Robiginitalea biformata HTCC2501: one gene and its partner. The protein of the gene in region 1 interacts with the protein of each later gene in a pairwise test. Links are inferred from orthologs where the notes say so. Each region holds a gene or a part of one and is shown on either strand. Other genes may lie near its edges.

Region 1 (7,188 bases):
CGAAGAGGTTAACGGACCTGAAATCACGGTTGGCTCCCTTTCCAAGGTGAGTACCAGCGGTAACTGGCCCCCTATTTATGACAAAAAAGGAGAACAATAGCAACAGGCTGGAACAACAAGAAGATAGTTTTTACAAATTGTCCATTCAGGTCAGCCTGAATGGACTTTCTTTTTGTATCCTGGATACCATCGGCAAACGCCTGGCGCTAAGTCATTCCCTGCGTTTTAACCAGGAACTCAGCCCCTACGACCTGCAACGGGAACTGCGGGAAAGCCTGCGGGTAAACGGGGTTTTGGAGTACCGGTTCTCCGAGGTGGTTGCCATCCACCGCAATGCGTTGTTCAGCCTCGTCCCCCAGGCATTGTTCAGCAGGGACGACCTGGCCAATTACCTGAAATTCAATGCGAAAATCCTCCCCACCGACCACCTGGATTACGATTCCATCGACGGGCTGGATGCCGTCAACGTATATGTGCCTTTTGCGAATGTCAACAACTATCTCTACGACCTCTTCGGGGAATTTGAATTCAAGCATACGGCCACGGTTTTGCTGGAAACCCTGGTGAAACTGCCTGCCAACGGCACCGGGGAAATATGTTATGTACACCTGGCCGAGGGACAAATGGACATGACGGTATTCTCAGGGAAGAAAATGCAGTATTTCAACAGCTTTTCCGTCGGGACCGGAGAGGATATAATGTACTACCTCCTCTTCGCGATCGAGCAACTCGGGTTGGACCCGGCGACGATCAAACTCCGTTTCCTCGGCGAGATCGAGGCGGGGGATGCCACGTACGACCTGGCCGCCCGTTACATCGAGAATATCTCCATTTTCGTACCCTCCGGGGAGCCCTATGCCACCGTCGGTTCCGAGGAAGATATCGATTTCACCCTGATCAATTCGCTATGATCCGGATAATCTCTGGCACGCATCGGGGACGACGCATCCGGGCCCCTCGGAAATTACCCGTCCGCCCCACCACGGACCGGGCCAAAGAAGCCCTTTTCAATATCCTGGCTGCGGAGATGGACTGGCCCCGGGCCCATGTCCTGGACCTCTATGCCGGAACAGGGAACATCAGCTATGAAAGCGCTTCCCGTGGCGGGGAGACCATTACGGCTGTAGATGCCGACGCCGGCTGCGTGGCTTTTATCCGAAAAACGGCTGCGGAACTGGACATGCCCATCCATGCCGTTCGGTCTGACTGCCTGGCGTATCTGCGACAAACTGCCCTGAAATTCGACCTGGTTTTCGGGGACCCGCCCTACGACATGAATCCCGGCGAACTGGAGGAACTTGTACAGGAAGTTATGGACCGGCAACTGCTCGCCCCGGAGGGCCTCCTGATTCTGGAACATACCCGGGAAACCGACTTGTCCCACCTGGACGCATTTGAACAGGCCCGCCGATACGGGGGCACAGTTTTCAGTTTTTTCAGGGGAATATAAAAAAGCAGGCCTGTAAGCCGGATTCTGTCTCCCCGGTTGCCCGGGGCGCTTATCATTTATCTGGACCCGGGGTTGCCCCCGGGTTCGATCCGCCTACCCGCCAGCTCGGACGTGCCGCCCTCGGTCGCTGGACTACATGGCGTTTCACCGCATAGAGTTTACATGATTTCACTACAGCCGAACTGTACATACTTTCTGTTGCACTGGTCCTCCCCGACCGGGCAGGGCCCGTCGGGGGACGGGTGTTACCCGCTATGCTGCACTGTGGTGTCCGGACTTTCCTCCCCCTGCATCCGCAAAGAGCGATAAGCCGGCCTGCTCGCCTGTAAAGATACCGCATTTGTTAATAAAAACCGGGGGACATCCCCCCGGGAATTATCGAATTAGGCACCCGATCCCTATATTTGTGTTAATGCGGTACCATGCCGGAATACACCGGTCGCCGCCCCATTCGAATGGAACCATTTATCGTATCAGCCCGAAAGTACAGACCCCAGCAGTTCGAGGACGTGGTGGGCCAGCAAGCCATTACGCGCACGCTGCTGAACGCCATTGAAAACGATCATCTGGCTCAGGCGCTTTTATTCTGCGGGCCCCGTGGGGTCGGTAAAACCACCTGCGCCCGGATCCTGGCCAAGAAAATCAACGAGGACGGGAATCAACGGGACGGGGAGGATTTTGCCTTCAATATCTTTGAACTCGACGCCGCCTCCAACAATTCGGTAGACGATATCCGGAACCTCATTGACCAGGTACGGATTCCGCCACAGGTGGGAAAGTACAAGGTGTATATCATCGATGAGGTGCACATGCTCTCCCAGGCAGCCTTCAACGCCTTTTTGAAAACCCTGGAAGAGCCGCCCCGCCACGCGATCTTTATCCTGGCGACCACAGAGAAACACAAAATCATCCCGACGATCCTCTCGCGCTGCCAGATATTCGATTTCCGGCGGATCACTGTGGGGGATGCCGCGTCCTACCTGAAATATATCGCTGAACAACAAGGTATTGAGGCTGACGAGGAAGCGCTGCACATGATTGCCCAAAAAGCGGACGGGGCCATGCGGGATGCCCTATCCATATTCGACAGGGTGGTGAGCTTTGCGGGAAACAAACTCACGCGCAAAGCCGTAGCGGAGAACCTGAACGTCCTGGATGTGGATGTGTATTTTGAAAGTACCGACCACATCCTCAAGGGCGACATCCCCGCCCTGCTCATCTACTTTAACGAAATACTGGCCCAGGGCTTTGAGGGCCACCATTATATCAATGGCCTGGCCTCCCATTTCCGGGATTTGATGGTCTGCACCAGCCAGGAAACGGTTGCCCTGCTGGAAACCAGCGAAAGCGTCCGCCAGCGGTATCTGGAGCAAGCCAGCCACTGCAGCGGGGAATTCCTGCTCGCCGCCCTGGACCTGGCCAACCAGTGCGACCTGGACTACAAAACCAGCAAGAACCACCGTCTGTTGGTGGAACTCTGCCTGATGAAACTGGCCTCCCTGACACAGCGTCAAAAAAAAAAGGCCCGTAACGGGGAAGACGCCTGGTTGATCCCGGCGGCAGCTTTCCACAACCAAACGCCTCCCCCGGAAACAGTCTCGGAACCGGAAAGCACCTCGAAACCGGCGGCGGGTGCCCAGGAAGGGGCGGAAAGTTCCCCTGAAACAGTGGGAAGTGCCCATCAGACAACGGAAAGCATCCCGGAATCAAAGGACATGCCGGAATCAAAGGACATCCGGGAACCGGAAGGAGCCGAGCAATCGCAATCCCCGGATAATCAAAAAGAGACGAGTGCTCCTGCCGGACCGAAAGAGACCCCAGCGCCGACCCTGCCCGTCGGCAAAAAAAAGTCCGGCCAGAAAGTTTCGGGCTTGTCGCTTTCCAGTATCCGGGCAAAAAAAGCACACAAGGCATCGCGACACCATGCAGCCCCCAACCCGGAAGACCTGCCCCGGGACCCTTTCGAAGAAAGCGAATTGCAGGCCCTCTGGAAAGAGTTTGCCGAACAGACGGAAAAACGCGGGCGCAAAATACTGGCAGCCAGCCTGGGAACCGATTTGCCCAAATTAATCGGCGATCATGTGATATGGATCGAATTGCCAAACAGCACCATGAAAAAAGAAGTGGAACGGGATCAGTTCGAGCTCATGGACTTTTTGCGGACGCAGCTGAACAACCACCACATCCAGTTGAAAATTACCGTAAACGAAGAAACGGCAAAACAATTCGCCTTCACCCCGGAGGAAAAATATCAGAAACTCCGGGAAAAGAACCCTGCTATCGACCTGCTGCGAAAGACCTTCGACCTGGAACTGTAAGCGTTTGATTGTATTTCCCTTCCGGGCAATTTCCTAGGAAATGCGCCGGCCCCTGGAGCGCCAGCTGTACAGGAAGAAAATAAGGGCCGTAATCCCCAAACCCAGGGACTCCCGACCCAATTCAATATTCAGGTTGGCCATTTTCCGCTCCCCGAAACGCACCCCTTCATAGGTGTCCGGCCAGGAAAGGAAGGCGCCCGCAAGAAAGGCGATCCCCATTATCAGCCCGAGCCAGGAAGGGAGTTTCCCGAGTGCAAAAAGCAGGGATCCCAGGGCAGCCGCCCCGTAAACGGCAATCCAGATACCCGAATCGGGGTCGTTAATCTGAACATAGGCCGCCCAGGCAAAAAGGACAGCCATTACGATGGCAAATATTTTTAAAGCTTGTTGCATGGTTGGTTGGTTTACAGGCCCTTAACCAGCCGGTACAATTCTCCGTACACCTCGGTGGGGGCTATCGGGCTATCCGGCAGCGGGCCCTTGTTATTACATATAAAAATAGGATAATCTGCGGGATCTTCGGGAATCCGGCCATGGGAACCGCGAATCAGTTCGGCTTTCAGGGGAATCACGTCGAGTACCGAACGGAACCCCAGCTTTTTACCAGCCAGCTTCCGGAGAATTTTCAGTTTTACCAGCGGATCCGAAGGGTCTGTCATCAGTTCCACCGGGTCGTAACCGGGCTTCTTGTGTATGTCTACCATCCGGGCGTAATCCGGGGCCCTGGCATCGTCCAGCCAAAAGTAATAGGTAAACCAGGCATCGGGGCCGGCCACGGCAATCAGGTCGCCGGCGCGTTCGTGGTCCAGTCCGGCTTCACGTCTGGAAGCACCTTCCAGGACCCGTTCCACTCCCGGGGTGGCCGCTACGAGATCCCGGACCTCCCCGATCCGGTCCCGGTCTTTCACATAGATGTGGGCCACCTGGTGGTCCGCTACTGCAAACGCCTCACTGGCCCCGGCATCCAGCAGCTCAAGGCCCCGTTCTTCACGAATGGCTATCAGCCCGTTTTTACGCAGCATGCGGTTCAGGTGGACCGGTTGGCTAACCGGTGTAATACCGTATTCGGAAAGTATCACCATCTGCACTTCCTGCGGGCCGTAATGGTCCAGGAGGCGTCCCACTTCGTGGTCCAGGGCTTGGAGGTCGGGCCCGATTTGTTCCGGGTCGGGCCCCAGGCGTTGCAAGTTGTAGTCCAGGTGCGGCAGATAGATCAGCGTGAGGGTCGGATTGTAGGATTGGTCCGTGTGGATACAGGCATCGGCGATCCACCGCGTTGAGTCGATCCCCGCCATGGGACCCCAGAATTTAAACAGCGGAAACTGCCCGAATCGCTCCTGCAGGTCGTCGCGGAGACTGGCCGGGTGGCTGTAGATATCCGGGATTTTTCGTCCGTCGGCCAGGTAATTGGGCCGCGGGGTGACGCTGTAGTCAACGCTCGAATACATGTTGTACCACCAAAACATATTGGCACAGGTAAATCCCGGATCTTCGGCTTTGAGCCGGTCCCAGATCTTCGGGGACTGCACCAGCCGGTTCGACTGCCGCCAGAATTTGACCTCCAGCTCTTCTTTGAAAAACCATCCATTCCCGACAATCCCGTGATCTGAAGGCATTTTCCCCGTCAGGTAGGTAGATTGGGCGGAACAGGTCACTGCCGGCAGCACCGGGGCGATATCCCGGGACTGGCCGGAGGCCAAAAATTCCCGAATCCTCGGGGTGTCCGGGCCAATCAGGCGGCGCGTCAGGCCGACGGCATTGATTACGACTGTTTTTTTCATGCTTTCAACGCTTTTCTCAGCCAGCCGAGTTCCCTGGAAATAGATTCTGACAGGGTGGATTTCAGGCCGTCGGGCAATACATCCCAGGTATAGGTTTCCACTTCCAGGTGCCGGCAGGCATCCGGGTGTTCCACCAGGTATTCCAGGACTTCCAGGATTTCCCGCTGGGTGGCGCCCAGGGCCCCGTAACCCTCCGCAAATATCGGGACGTGGAAATGGGCGCGCAACTCCTCAAATTCCGGCGGGTCTTGCAATAATTCCGGCAGGTCCGGCCAGGTTTCCACGCCCTCCGGGGTCCTGCGGGTTACCTGGTGCAGGTACACCGGTTCGTCAAATTCCGCCAGGGTCCTCAAAGCCATATCCCGGCCGGCCCCGTCAGGGCGAATCCTGAGGGCTGCACTGACCTGTATTTTCCCCACGCGGATCCCTGCCTTACCCAATAGGCCAAACACGTGTTCCGGGCCTTCGTAGGCCAGGGCAAAATGGCAGATGTCATAACAAATGGTGATGTGCCGGAGTACAGCTTCCCGGGCAGTGGCGGTATCCAGACCCAACTCGGTTTCCAGATAGGCCGCCCCTTCCGGTATCAGATAGTCCCGGTAGAAATCCAGGACCTCCCGGGTGTTCTCCAGCAGGCCGTCGGGTTCCGGTTCAATGTCCAGGTGCAGGTAAACACCCGTGTCCCGCTCCCTGCTGTACAGGGCCGCGGCTACCCGGGCCATGTTCCGGGCACCTGCCCTGAGGGCATCCGATTTCTCCGCAGGCGACCGAAACCAATGCCGGTAACTGACAGGAGAGGTGGAAATACCGGCTTCGCGCCCCTCCCCCGCCAGGAATTCCAGTTGCCGGAACAACCGGAGCGTGTAATCCAGGCGTTCCCGGGTGGTCCAGTCCGGCTCGTGGACCCGGTCCTTAACTGCTGTGCCGTGGAAGGCTCCAAAAGGGAAGCCATTCATGGTAAAGACATAGATATCCCGGGCGTCCAGCCATGCCTTGAAATCGGCCAGGCGATTGCCCGCGTCGAGCTCCCTGCTCGCCTGGTCGGAGAGCCTCAGCCCCAGGCCAAATGGTTGCCTGGGGCTTACATTGCCCCGGATCGCTTCCAGATGGTCTTCCAGCGCCCCGAAGGTCTCCTTCCAGTCCCCTCCCGGGTGGATGTTCGTACAATAGGTGGTATGGAAGGTATTGCGCAGGAGCATCAGGAAGCCTTGTTTGCTGTTTTTCCAGGTTGCATTTCGGCAATAGCTGCCGCCATAATATCCCGGTCGATTTCATGCACGTCCCGCTTCCGGCCGATACCTTCCAGCAGCGTGATGGTCAGCACGCCCCCCAGGTGTTCCCGGAATTCCTCCAGGCCCTGCAACAAGTTTTGGGAGCCGTCGGGTCCCAGGTCCGGGAGGTGCAGGTCGAAGCCCAGGTTTGTGAGCAAATCCAGGATGCGCTGGGTTTCCCGGGGCTCGAGCATCCCCAACCGGTGGCTGTAACGCACGTCCAGGGCCATCCCCAGGGCAACGGCTTCCCCGTGGCGCAGCCCGTACCCGGTCAGGTGTTCGAGTTTGTGGGCCGACCAGTGCCCGAAATCGAGCGGACGGGAAGAGCCCGCCTCAAAGGGGTCCCCCCCACCTGCAATATGTTCCAT
Region 2 (9,235 bases), 1.8 Mb from region 1 along the record:
CTGAAACAATCGACTTTCAATTCCCTCAACCTGGACCTCGGCCATTATGTGGCCGCCGGGAATGCGGACCCGCTTGGGATCATCCGGGATAAATTTTACCGGATCCAAAGCATGCACCTGAAAGACCGGCAGAAGCCGGAAAACGGGAAGGGGAATGTGGTTTGGGGAAGCGGAGACACCCCCATCCGCGAGGCCCTGCAACTTATGCGGGAAAATAAATACGACTTCCCGGGCACCATCGAACTCGAATACGACATCCCCGAAGGGTCCGACGCCGTAGCCGAGGTGAAGAAATGCCTGGAATTCTGCCGGGAGGCGCTTAGTTAGGGAGCGGCGGGCTGTATGCACCCCGGCCTGTTCCCCGTTCAGGTGAGGTAAAGGTCCAGCAGGCCCTCCGGGGTCCGAATGTGGATGACGCGCTGGTCGCGGTCCACCTTTTCGATAAAGTCGTCCGTAACAGGGATGAGTACTTCCCGCCCGTCCTTGTCCGCCACGAACAGCGCCTGGGCACCCTGGTCATTGACCGAGCGGATTTCCCCCACATCGCCACGCCGGGCATCGTTCAGCCGAAACCCAATAACCTCGTGGTAATAAAATTTGTTCCCCTCAAGCGGCGGGAGCATTTGCAGGGGCAGGTACAATTCGCTGCCGAGGATACGGGTGGCATCTGCCTCCGAGTCGATGTCTTCGAAATGCAGCCGGAGCAAGCGCGTTTTGTGCAACTGGCAACGGCGCAAAAAAAATGGAACCAGGTTGTTCCCTACGGAAACAAACACCGATTCCAGATTTTCGTATAGCTGCGGCTCGTCTGTATCTAACTTCGCCAGTAACTCGCCCTTGAAGCCATGGCGGGAGACAATTTTACCGAGGTAGAAACAGTCTTCCTTCCGCATGGCAAAACAGGCTTATTCCTTATCGCCTGCTGCGGCTTCTTTCTTTTCTTCCTTTTCTTCGGAATCTCCGGCAGCAGCTTTGGGGGCTTCTTCGGCCTTTTCTTCAGCCTTCGCTTCCTCAGCCTTTTCGGCCGGGGCAGCTTCGGCTTTTTCCTCACCGGCTTCCTCCTGAGCAGCATCATCGGCAGCAGCAGGGGCCTCGGCCTCGGCTACTTCGTTTTCCGGTTCTCCGGCAGCTGCAACCGCTTCAACTTCCTCGGCAGCGCTTTCGCCTTCAGGGGTCTCCGGGGTTTCCTCCGCCTCCGGGGCTTCTGCCTCAGCAGCGGCCGCCTTGCGCTTTTCGTTGGCTTCCCGTTCAGCCTCCAGGGCCTTGGCACGCGCTTCCTCCCGGGCTTTTTCCAGTCCTTCGGTTTTCTGGCTTACCTTCTGCTCCTTTTCATCGAGCCATGCCTGAAATTTCTTTTCGGCCTCCTCTTCGGTCAGGGCCCCTTTACGAACGCCCCCCATCAGGTGGTGCTTCAGCAGTACCCCTTTATAGGAAAGGATCCGGCGAGCTGTCTCGCTGGGCTGAGCCCCGTCGTTGAGCCATTGTACGGATTGATCCACGTCTATCTCGATAGTGGCGGGATTCGTATTCGGGTTGTAGATTCCTAGTTTTTCGAGGAAACGGCCGTCGCGCTTGGCACGCACGTCGGCGGCTACGATCCAGTAAAAAGGTTTTCCTTTCTTACCGTGTCTCTGAAGTCTGATTCTAACTGGCATATCACATTAAAGTTTTGGGGTACCCGACCCCGGTTATTAATTCTTGTTACAACATTTCAAGCTGTTCAGCCAAGGGTATTTCTACTGAAAGCGGGTGCAAATATACGCCATTTTGCCAATGAGTAAAGGACTTGGGCGAAAAATTTATACCCCGCGGAGCCCCCATATTTTCATAAAAGCTGTTAAGAGGATGATAAATTGTGCTAAATATTTGATTTACCGCAGGTTGACCAGTATACTATTTTTGTCTTATTGAAAGGCACCACAGAAACAGTAACCACTAAAATGACGATAGACCATGAAGTACACTGAAAAAATTTCCAATAAGTTAAACGAATTACTCGAAAAGACATACGATGCTGAAAAAGGATATAAGCTCGCAGCCGAGAAGGTAGAAGTGCCAGCCGTGAAGGAATTCCTGAACGACAAAGTTAAGCAGCGCTATACCTTTGGGCACGAACTGAAGACCGAAATCCGCGAGTACGGGGAATTGCCAGACAAAGGCGGCAGCTTTAAGGGCGACCTGCACCGTACCTGGATGAATCTCACCAGTACGCTCACCGGCAATGAAACCGAACGCATCCTCGAAGAAGTAGAGCGGGGCGAGAAAGCCAGCCTGGAGCAGTACGATGAAATCCTCGACGATAAGGAAATGACCCTCCCGCCATCTACGGAGCAGCTCCTGAGAAGTCAGCGCAACGCCATCCAGGCAGCCCTGAACACGTCGAAGATGTACGAATCCATCGTATCCTGATCGACGCACGCAAATACCCAATATCAGAACCCGGCCCCGCGCCGGGTTTTTTCTTGCCAGGGGATGGATCCACCGGAACTTTTGCGGTCGCTCGGCTACGGACGGCCCGCACACCGGCTGGCTCCTCGGCCCAGTTAATAACTCATAAAAACTCCATTTTTGCAGCCCGGGGTATTTCCATAATTTTATCCTCCTGATTCCCGATACCTGTCCATGTACCTCATATTCGACACAGAGACCACCGGGCTTCCCAAACGTTGGGACGCCCCCGCCAGCGACACTGACAACTGGCCCCGCTGCATCCAGATTGCCTGGCAATTGCACGACGGGGAAGGGCGGCTGGTGGAACAATACGACGCGCTGGTCCGGCCGGACGGGTTTAACATCCCGTACGACGCCGAACAGATTCACGGTATCTCCACAGACCTGGCGCGGGAAGAAGGGCTCCCGCTGGAAGAAGTTCTCGAGGCATTTCGCGGGGCATTATCCCGCACCCAATTCCTGGTAGGCCAAAATGTCGGGTTCGACATCAACGTGATGGGGGCCGAATTTTACCGGGTTGCAGACGAGGACCCCCTGGAAAAATTCCCGGTACTCGACACGTGTACGGAATCCACGGCAGAACTCTGCCAGCTCCCGGGCGGGCGGGGCGGAAAATTCAAGCTGCCCACCCTCACCGAATTGCACCTGCACCTTTTTGGGGAACCTTTTGAGGAAGCGCACAACGCGACGGCCGACGTGGAAGCCACCGCCCGATGCTTCCTGGAATTGCTCCGCCGGCGGCAATACAGCCCGGAGCAGCTCGGCGTGGCCCCCGGGTATTTCGAGGCTTTCGACCGGGCCAACCCGGGAACTATCGCCCCGATCGGGATTGCCCACAAAAACCTTAAAAAAGCCTCCCGCAAACTCGCGGAAGCCACAGCGGTAGACGATCCCGGGCTCACGCGGGCAGAAATACGGGAGAACGTCCAGGCCCTGGAAGGGGTCCCTTTCGCCCACCTGCACAACCACAGCCAGTTTTCCGTCCTCCAGTCCACCATGGGCATCAAGGACCTGGTGGCCGCCGCGGCGGAATACCGGATGCCGGCCGTGGCCCTGACGGACCACGCCAACATGATGGGGGCCTTCCATTTTGTACGGGAGGTCAAAGCCCACAACAGCAACCTCACCGAGGAGGACCGGGCATCGGGCAAGCGGGACCTCATCCCGATTATCGGTTGCGAGTTCTTTGTCTGCGAGGACCGCAACAACAAATCCGTCAAGGATTACGGCTACCAGGTAGTAATGCTGGCCAAGAATAAGAAGGGCTACCACAACCTGGCCAAGATGTCCTCCATCGCCTACACGGAAGGGTTCTACTATGTGCCCCGGATAGACCGGGAGGTTGTGGAGCGCTATAAAGAGGATGTCATCGTCCTTACCGGAAACCTCTATGGGGAAGTTCCCTCCAAGGTGTTGAACCAGGGGGAAAAACAAGCCGAAGAGGCGTTGCTCTGGTGGAAAGAGCAATTCGGGGAAGACCTCTATGTGGAGGTGATGCGCCACGGGCAGGAAGACGAGGACCGGGCCAACCAGAGCCTGGTAGCCCTCGCAAAAAAACACGAGGTGTCCCTGGTGGCCACCAACAACACCTATTACCGCCGCAAGGAAGATGCGGAAGCCCACGACATCCTGCTGTGCGTCAAGGAAGGGGAAAAACAGGCAACCCCCATCGGGCGCGGCCGGGGCTACCGCTTTGGCCTGCCCAACCAGGAATACTACTTCAAATCCCCGGAGGAAATGAAGGAGCTGTTCCGCGACCTGCCGGAAAGCATCCAGTCCATCGAGGGAATCATCGAGAAGATCGAGCCCTTTGACCTGGCCCGGGATGTCCTCCTTCCAAAATTCGAGATCCCCGAGGAATTCCGGGTGGCCGAGGACGCAGCGGACGGCGGCAAACGGGGCGAAAATGCCTATCTCCGCCACATCACCTTTCAGGGGGCGGAAAAGCGGTACGGGGAGATCACGGAGGCCATCCGGGAGCGGCTGGACTTTGAACTTTCCACTATCGAAAACTCCGGGTACCCGGGCTATTTCCTGATCGTGGAGGATTTTATCCGCGAAGCCCGCAACATGGGGGTGTCCGTAGGCCCCGGGCGGGGCTCGGCGGCCGGGTCCGTAGTTGCGTACTGCCTGGGGATCACCAACATCGACCCGCTCAAGTACGATCTGCTGTTTGAGCGGTTCCTGAACCCGGACCGGGTATCCATGCCCGATATCGACATCGACTTTGACGACGAGGGGCGCTCACGGGTAATGGATTACGTCATCGACAAATACGGCGCCAACCAGGTGGCCCAGATCATCACCTACGGCACCATGGCGGCAAAATCCTCCATCCGGGACACCGCCCGGGTGCTGGACCTGCCGCTCAGCGAAGCGGACCGCATCGCAAAGCTCATCCCGAACATGTCCAAGCTGGCCAAGATTTTCGGGCAGGACGAGGCGGAGCTCAAAAAGAAATTCCGCTCGGACGACCTGGCAAAGGTCAATGAGCTGCTGAACCTGTCCGAGGGCAGCGACCTGGAGGCGCAGACCGTCAATATGGCCCGCGTGCTGGAGGGCTCGCTGCGCAACACGGGCATCCACGCCTGCGGGGTGATCATTACCCCGGACGACATCACGAATTTTGTCCCGGTGGCCACCGCCAAGGATTCCGACCTCTACGTGACCCAGTTCGACAACTCCGTGGTGGAAAACGCCGGCCTGCTCAAGATGGATTTCCTGGGCCTGAAAACGCTGACGCTCATCAAGGATACGGTGAAGATCGTCAAGGCGCGGCACGGTATCGACCTGATCCCGGACGACTTTCCCCTGGACGACGCGGAAACCTATGAGCTCTTCCAGCGGGGCGAAACGGTGGGGATATTCCAGTACGAATCCCCGGGGATGCAAAAGCACCTGAAAGACCTCAAACCGACGGTCTTCGACGATTTGATCGCCATGAACGCCCTCTACCGGCCCGGGCCCATGGAATACATCCCGAGTTTTATCGCGCGGAAGCACGGGCAGGAGGAAATCACCTATGACCTCCCGGAAATGGAGGAATACCTGCAGGAGACCTACGGGATCACCGTCTACCAGGAGCAGGTGATGCTGCTCTCCCAGAAGCTGGCCGGGTTTTCCAAGGGCGAGGCGGACGTACTCCGCAAGGCGATGGGGAAAAAAATATTTGCGCTGCTGCAGAAACTCAAGCCCAAATTCCTGGACGGGGGCGAGGCAAACGGGCATCCGCGGGATGTGTTGGAGAAGATCTGGAAAGACTGGGAAGCCTTCGCCTCCTACGCCTTCAACAAGAGCCACTCCACCTGCTATGCCTATATCGCCTACCAGACGGCCTACCTGAAGGCCCACTACCCGGCCGAATACATGGCCGCAGTGCTCTCCAACAATATGAACGACATCAAGCAGGTAACCTTCTTTATGGAGGAATGCCGGCGGATGGGCCTGGACGTTCTCGGGCCGGATGTCAACGAATCCTATTACAAGTTCGCGGTGAACAAGGACAACCAGGTGCGCTTTGGCATGGGGGCCATCAAAGGCGTGGGGCGGAGTGCCGTGGAAACCATCGTGGAAAACCGGAAAGCTAACGGCCCCTACCAGTCTATCTTTGACCTGGCCAAGCGCATCGACCTGCGGGCCGCCAACAAGAAGGCCTTTGAAAACCTGGCCCTGGCGGGCGGGTTCGACTCCCTGGGCAATGCGCATCGCGCCCAGTACTTCGATTGCGGCACGGACGGGGTGAGTTTCCTGGAGAAGGTGATTCGCTTCGGGGCCCGTTTCCAGGAAAGCGAGAACTCCTCCCAGGTAAGCCTCTTTGGGGGCAGCAGCGAAGTGCAGATTGCCGAGCCGGAAATCCCGCCCTGCGAGGAATGGGGCACCATGGAGACCCTGAAACGGGAAAAAGAGGTGGTAGGCATCTATATCTCGGGCCACCCCCTGGACGATTTTAAGACGGAAATCCAGGCGTTCTGCAATACGGAGATCTATGCCCTGAACGACCTGTCGCCCTACCTCAACCGGGAACTCAGCCTGGCCGGGGTGATTACGGACGTGCAGCACCGGGTTTCCAAAAACGGCAAGGGCTGGGCGATCTTTACCCTGGAGGATTATTCGGATGCCTTTGAGTTTAAGATTTTCGGGGAGGAATACCTGAAATTCCGGCATTTCCTGACCATCAATGCGTTTATCTACCTGAAAGTCTTTGTCCGGGAAGGCTGGGTGAACCGGGAAACCGGAAAAAAAGGCGACCCCCGCCTCCAGTACAACCAGGTCCTCCTGCTGCAGGACGTGATGGACGCCTATGCCAAAAAACTGACCATCCAGCTCGATATCGGGCAGCTGCACGAGAAGCGCATCCGGGAATTGCAGGACACGCTGCGTTCCTTTAAAGGGCAGCACCACCTGAATTTTGTGGTCTACGAGATGGAGGAAGCCATCAAGGTGCAGCTCTCCAGCCGGAAGCAAAAGGTCCACATCAGCTCGGAACTGCTCCATTCGCTCCGCGACCAGGAAGTACATTACAAACTCAATTAAGAAGTCTACCCGCGAACCCCGGCAGGCCATCAGGCTTTATCCCGGCCTGCTCCGCATCCTGCGCCCTGTCCTGCGGCTATCGACGGACTCAATCGGCATATCGACAAATCGAATACGCACAGTGTAAGGGACGGCTTAAATAATTGACTAACTTTGCACTAATTAAAATAAAGCGAATATGGCACTAGAAATAACAGATGCGACCTTTGACGAGGTGGTCCTTAAAAGCGATAAACCGGTAGTAGTAGATTTTTGGGCGGCATGGTGCGGCCCCTGCCGGATGGTTGGACCCATCATCGAGGAACTCAGCCAGGAATACGACGGCAAAGCGGTTGTCGGGAAGGTAGACGTGGATGTCCACCAGGAGTTCGCGGCCAAGTACGGCGTGCGGAACATCCCTACCGTATTGGTGTTCAAGGATGGCGAAATCGTAAACCGCCAGGTAGGCGTGAGCCCGAAAAAGGTATACGCCGAAGCGATCGACGCAGCCCTGTAAGCCTTTCAAAATACATTGCAATCAGAATCCCGCCCCGGTTCCCCCGGTAGCGGGATTTTTTTTTGCCTGCTGTCCGCATTTTACCCGGGGCGTCTGCTCGGGGACGTTACTTCCCCATCCCTTTGTATCTTTGAAACATGGACCTGAGATCGGAACTCCACAATGCCCCCCTGTTTGAAAACCTCGGCCTGCTGGCCCGGCAGGTGGTGGAGGGGTACATCAGCGGGATCCACAAAAGCCCCTTCCACGGGTATTCCGCCGAATTCGCCGAACACAAGGTGTATAACACGGGCGAAAGCACCAAGCACATCGACTGGAAGCTCTTTGCCCGGACAGACAAACTCTACACCAAGCGCTACGAGGAGGAAACCAACCTGCGCTGCCACCTGATCCTGGACAGTTCGGCCTCCATGTATTACCCGGAGGTCGCAAGGCTCAACCTGGACCACCTCCATAAAATGGGCTTCGCCGTCCTGGCCGCAGCCGCCCTGATGGAATTGCTCAAGAAACAACGGGATGCCGTGGGACTCAGTGTCTTTGCCGACACCTACGAGTACTACGCCCCGGAAAAAGGCAGCGAGCGGCACTACCAGATGCTCCTGGCCAAACTGAACGACCTGGGGCTGGCCGGCCGACGGGGCGAAGGCACCGAACTCCACGCCCACCTGCACCTGATTGCCGAAAAGCTCAAGCGCCGCAGCCTGGTGATCCTCTTCTCCGACCTGTTCCAGGACCGCGTGGCGGACGAACAACTCTTTGAAGCCCTCCGCCACCTGAAGTACAACAAACACGAGGTGGTCCTCTTCCACCTGGCCGACCGGGCCACCGAACTGGATTTCGACTTTGAAAACACCCCGAAACGGTTCCAGGACGTGGAGACCGGCAAGCATGTGGACCTCTACCCGGAGACCGTGCGCGCCGCCTACCGGGACGCCCTGGTGCGGTATGTCCGCTCCATCAAACTCATCTGCGGGCAGTACGACATCAAGTACGTGGGCGTGGATGTAGCGGACCCGTTTGCCCGCGTGCTGAATGCCTTCCTCACGGAACGCCAGCGCATTGCCGGATAAGGCGCGCTAAAATTGATCTTTTTGTTTGCCGGATTGAAATAGTACCTTATATTTGCCCACGCTTTTGAACAAAAAGCTCTGACAATTTCCACAAAACCAACTGTTGTTGGTACCCTCCGGGGTTGGAACATTGGTCTGGTAGTTCAGTTGGTTAGAATACCTGCCTGTCACGCAGGGGGTCGCGGGTTCGAGTCCCGTCCAGACCGCATAGGCCTCGATTTTTCGAGGCTTTTTTGTTTATAATCACTTGTAAATCAATGTTATAAAAATGTTAACGTTAAAGAAAAGTTAACCAGCGTGCCGCAATCGTGCTGCATTTTTGACCCTTTTTTACTTCTTGGCAGTATTTTACAATAACTTTTTTCCAGGAAAGTAATCACCGTTAAATAGAATAAAACGAAGTTATCTCCTTACTTTTCTGTTCAAGAAAATGAGCCGAAAGTGAAAATACAATACTGTTCCGATTTACACTTGGAGTTTCCCCAAAACCGAAAGTGGCTGGCAGACCATCCTTTAATTCCTTCTGGGGAGATACTGATCATTGCTGGAGACACCCATTATCTCGGATTTGATTTTGAAAATCTAGACCTTTTTAAATGGGTGTCCGATCATTACCAACAGGTGTATGTGATACCGGGCAATCACGAATACTATGGTGGATTTGATTTGTCTTTACATCAAAAGC

What was found.
Region 2: the proteins of RB2501_RS09280 (region 1) and dnaE interact in binary tests that used the Escherichia coli proteins (3 or more experiments, as listed by UniProt). The link is inferred for Robiginitalea biformata HTCC2501 from one-to-one orthologs.

Annotation. Positions count from the first base shown.
Region 1 is NC_013222.1:2,063,786-2,070,973, reverse strand. What follows is about bases 1,427-4,336. They hold RB2501_RS09280 (DNA polymerase III subunit gamma/tau), read left to right. Parts: upstream 1,427-1,905; coding sequence 1,906-3,768; downstream 3,769-4,336. Other genes in these bases: RB2501_RS09270 (alkaline phosphatase family protein), read right to left, coding at 4,173-4,336; RB2501_RS09275 (transmembrane 220 family protein), read right to left, coding at 3,802-4,161; RB2501_RS09285 (RsmD family RNA methyltransferase), read left to right, coding at 1,427-1,450. Also shown: RB2501_RS09295 (hypothetical protein), read left to right, coding at 1-100; RB2501_RS09290 (DUF3822 family protein), read left to right, coding at 78-911; more of RB2501_RS09285, read left to right, coding at 908-1,426; more of RB2501_RS09270, read right to left, coding at 4,337-5,549; metabolite traffic protein EboE, read right to left, coding at 5,546-6,748; RB2501_RS09260 (3-dehydroquinate synthase), read right to left, coding at 6,748-7,188. UniProt on the Escherichia coli protein: Part of the beta sliding clamp loading complex, which hydrolyzes ATP to load the beta clamp onto primed DNA to form the DNA replication pre-initiation complex.
Region 2 is NC_013222.1:227,237-236,471, forward strand. What follows is about bases 2,228-7,184. They hold dnaE (DNA polymerase III subunit alpha), read left to right. Parts: upstream 2,228-2,622; coding sequence 2,623-6,984; downstream 6,985-7,184. Other genes in these bases: RB2501_RS00940 (ferritin-like domain-containing protein), read left to right, coding at 2,228-2,409; trxA (thioredoxin), read left to right, coding at 7,163-7,184. In the rest of the region: RB2501_RS00925 (sugar phosphate isomerase/epimerase family protein), read left to right, coding at 1-327; ribosome maturation factor RimM, read right to left, coding at 366-893; RB2501_RS00935 (30S ribosomal protein S16), read right to left, coding at 906-1,655; more of RB2501_RS00940, read left to right, coding at 1,954-2,227; more of trxA, read left to right, coding at 7,185-7,480; RB2501_RS00955 (DUF58 domain-containing protein), read left to right, coding at 7,618-8,550; RB2501_RS00965 (metallophosphoesterase), read left to right, coding at 8,992-9,235. UniProt on the Escherichia coli protein: DNA polymerase III is a complex, multichain enzyme responsible for most of the replicative synthesis in bacteria. This DNA polymerase also exhibits 3' to 5' exonuclease activity. The alpha chain is the DNA polymerase catalytic subunit.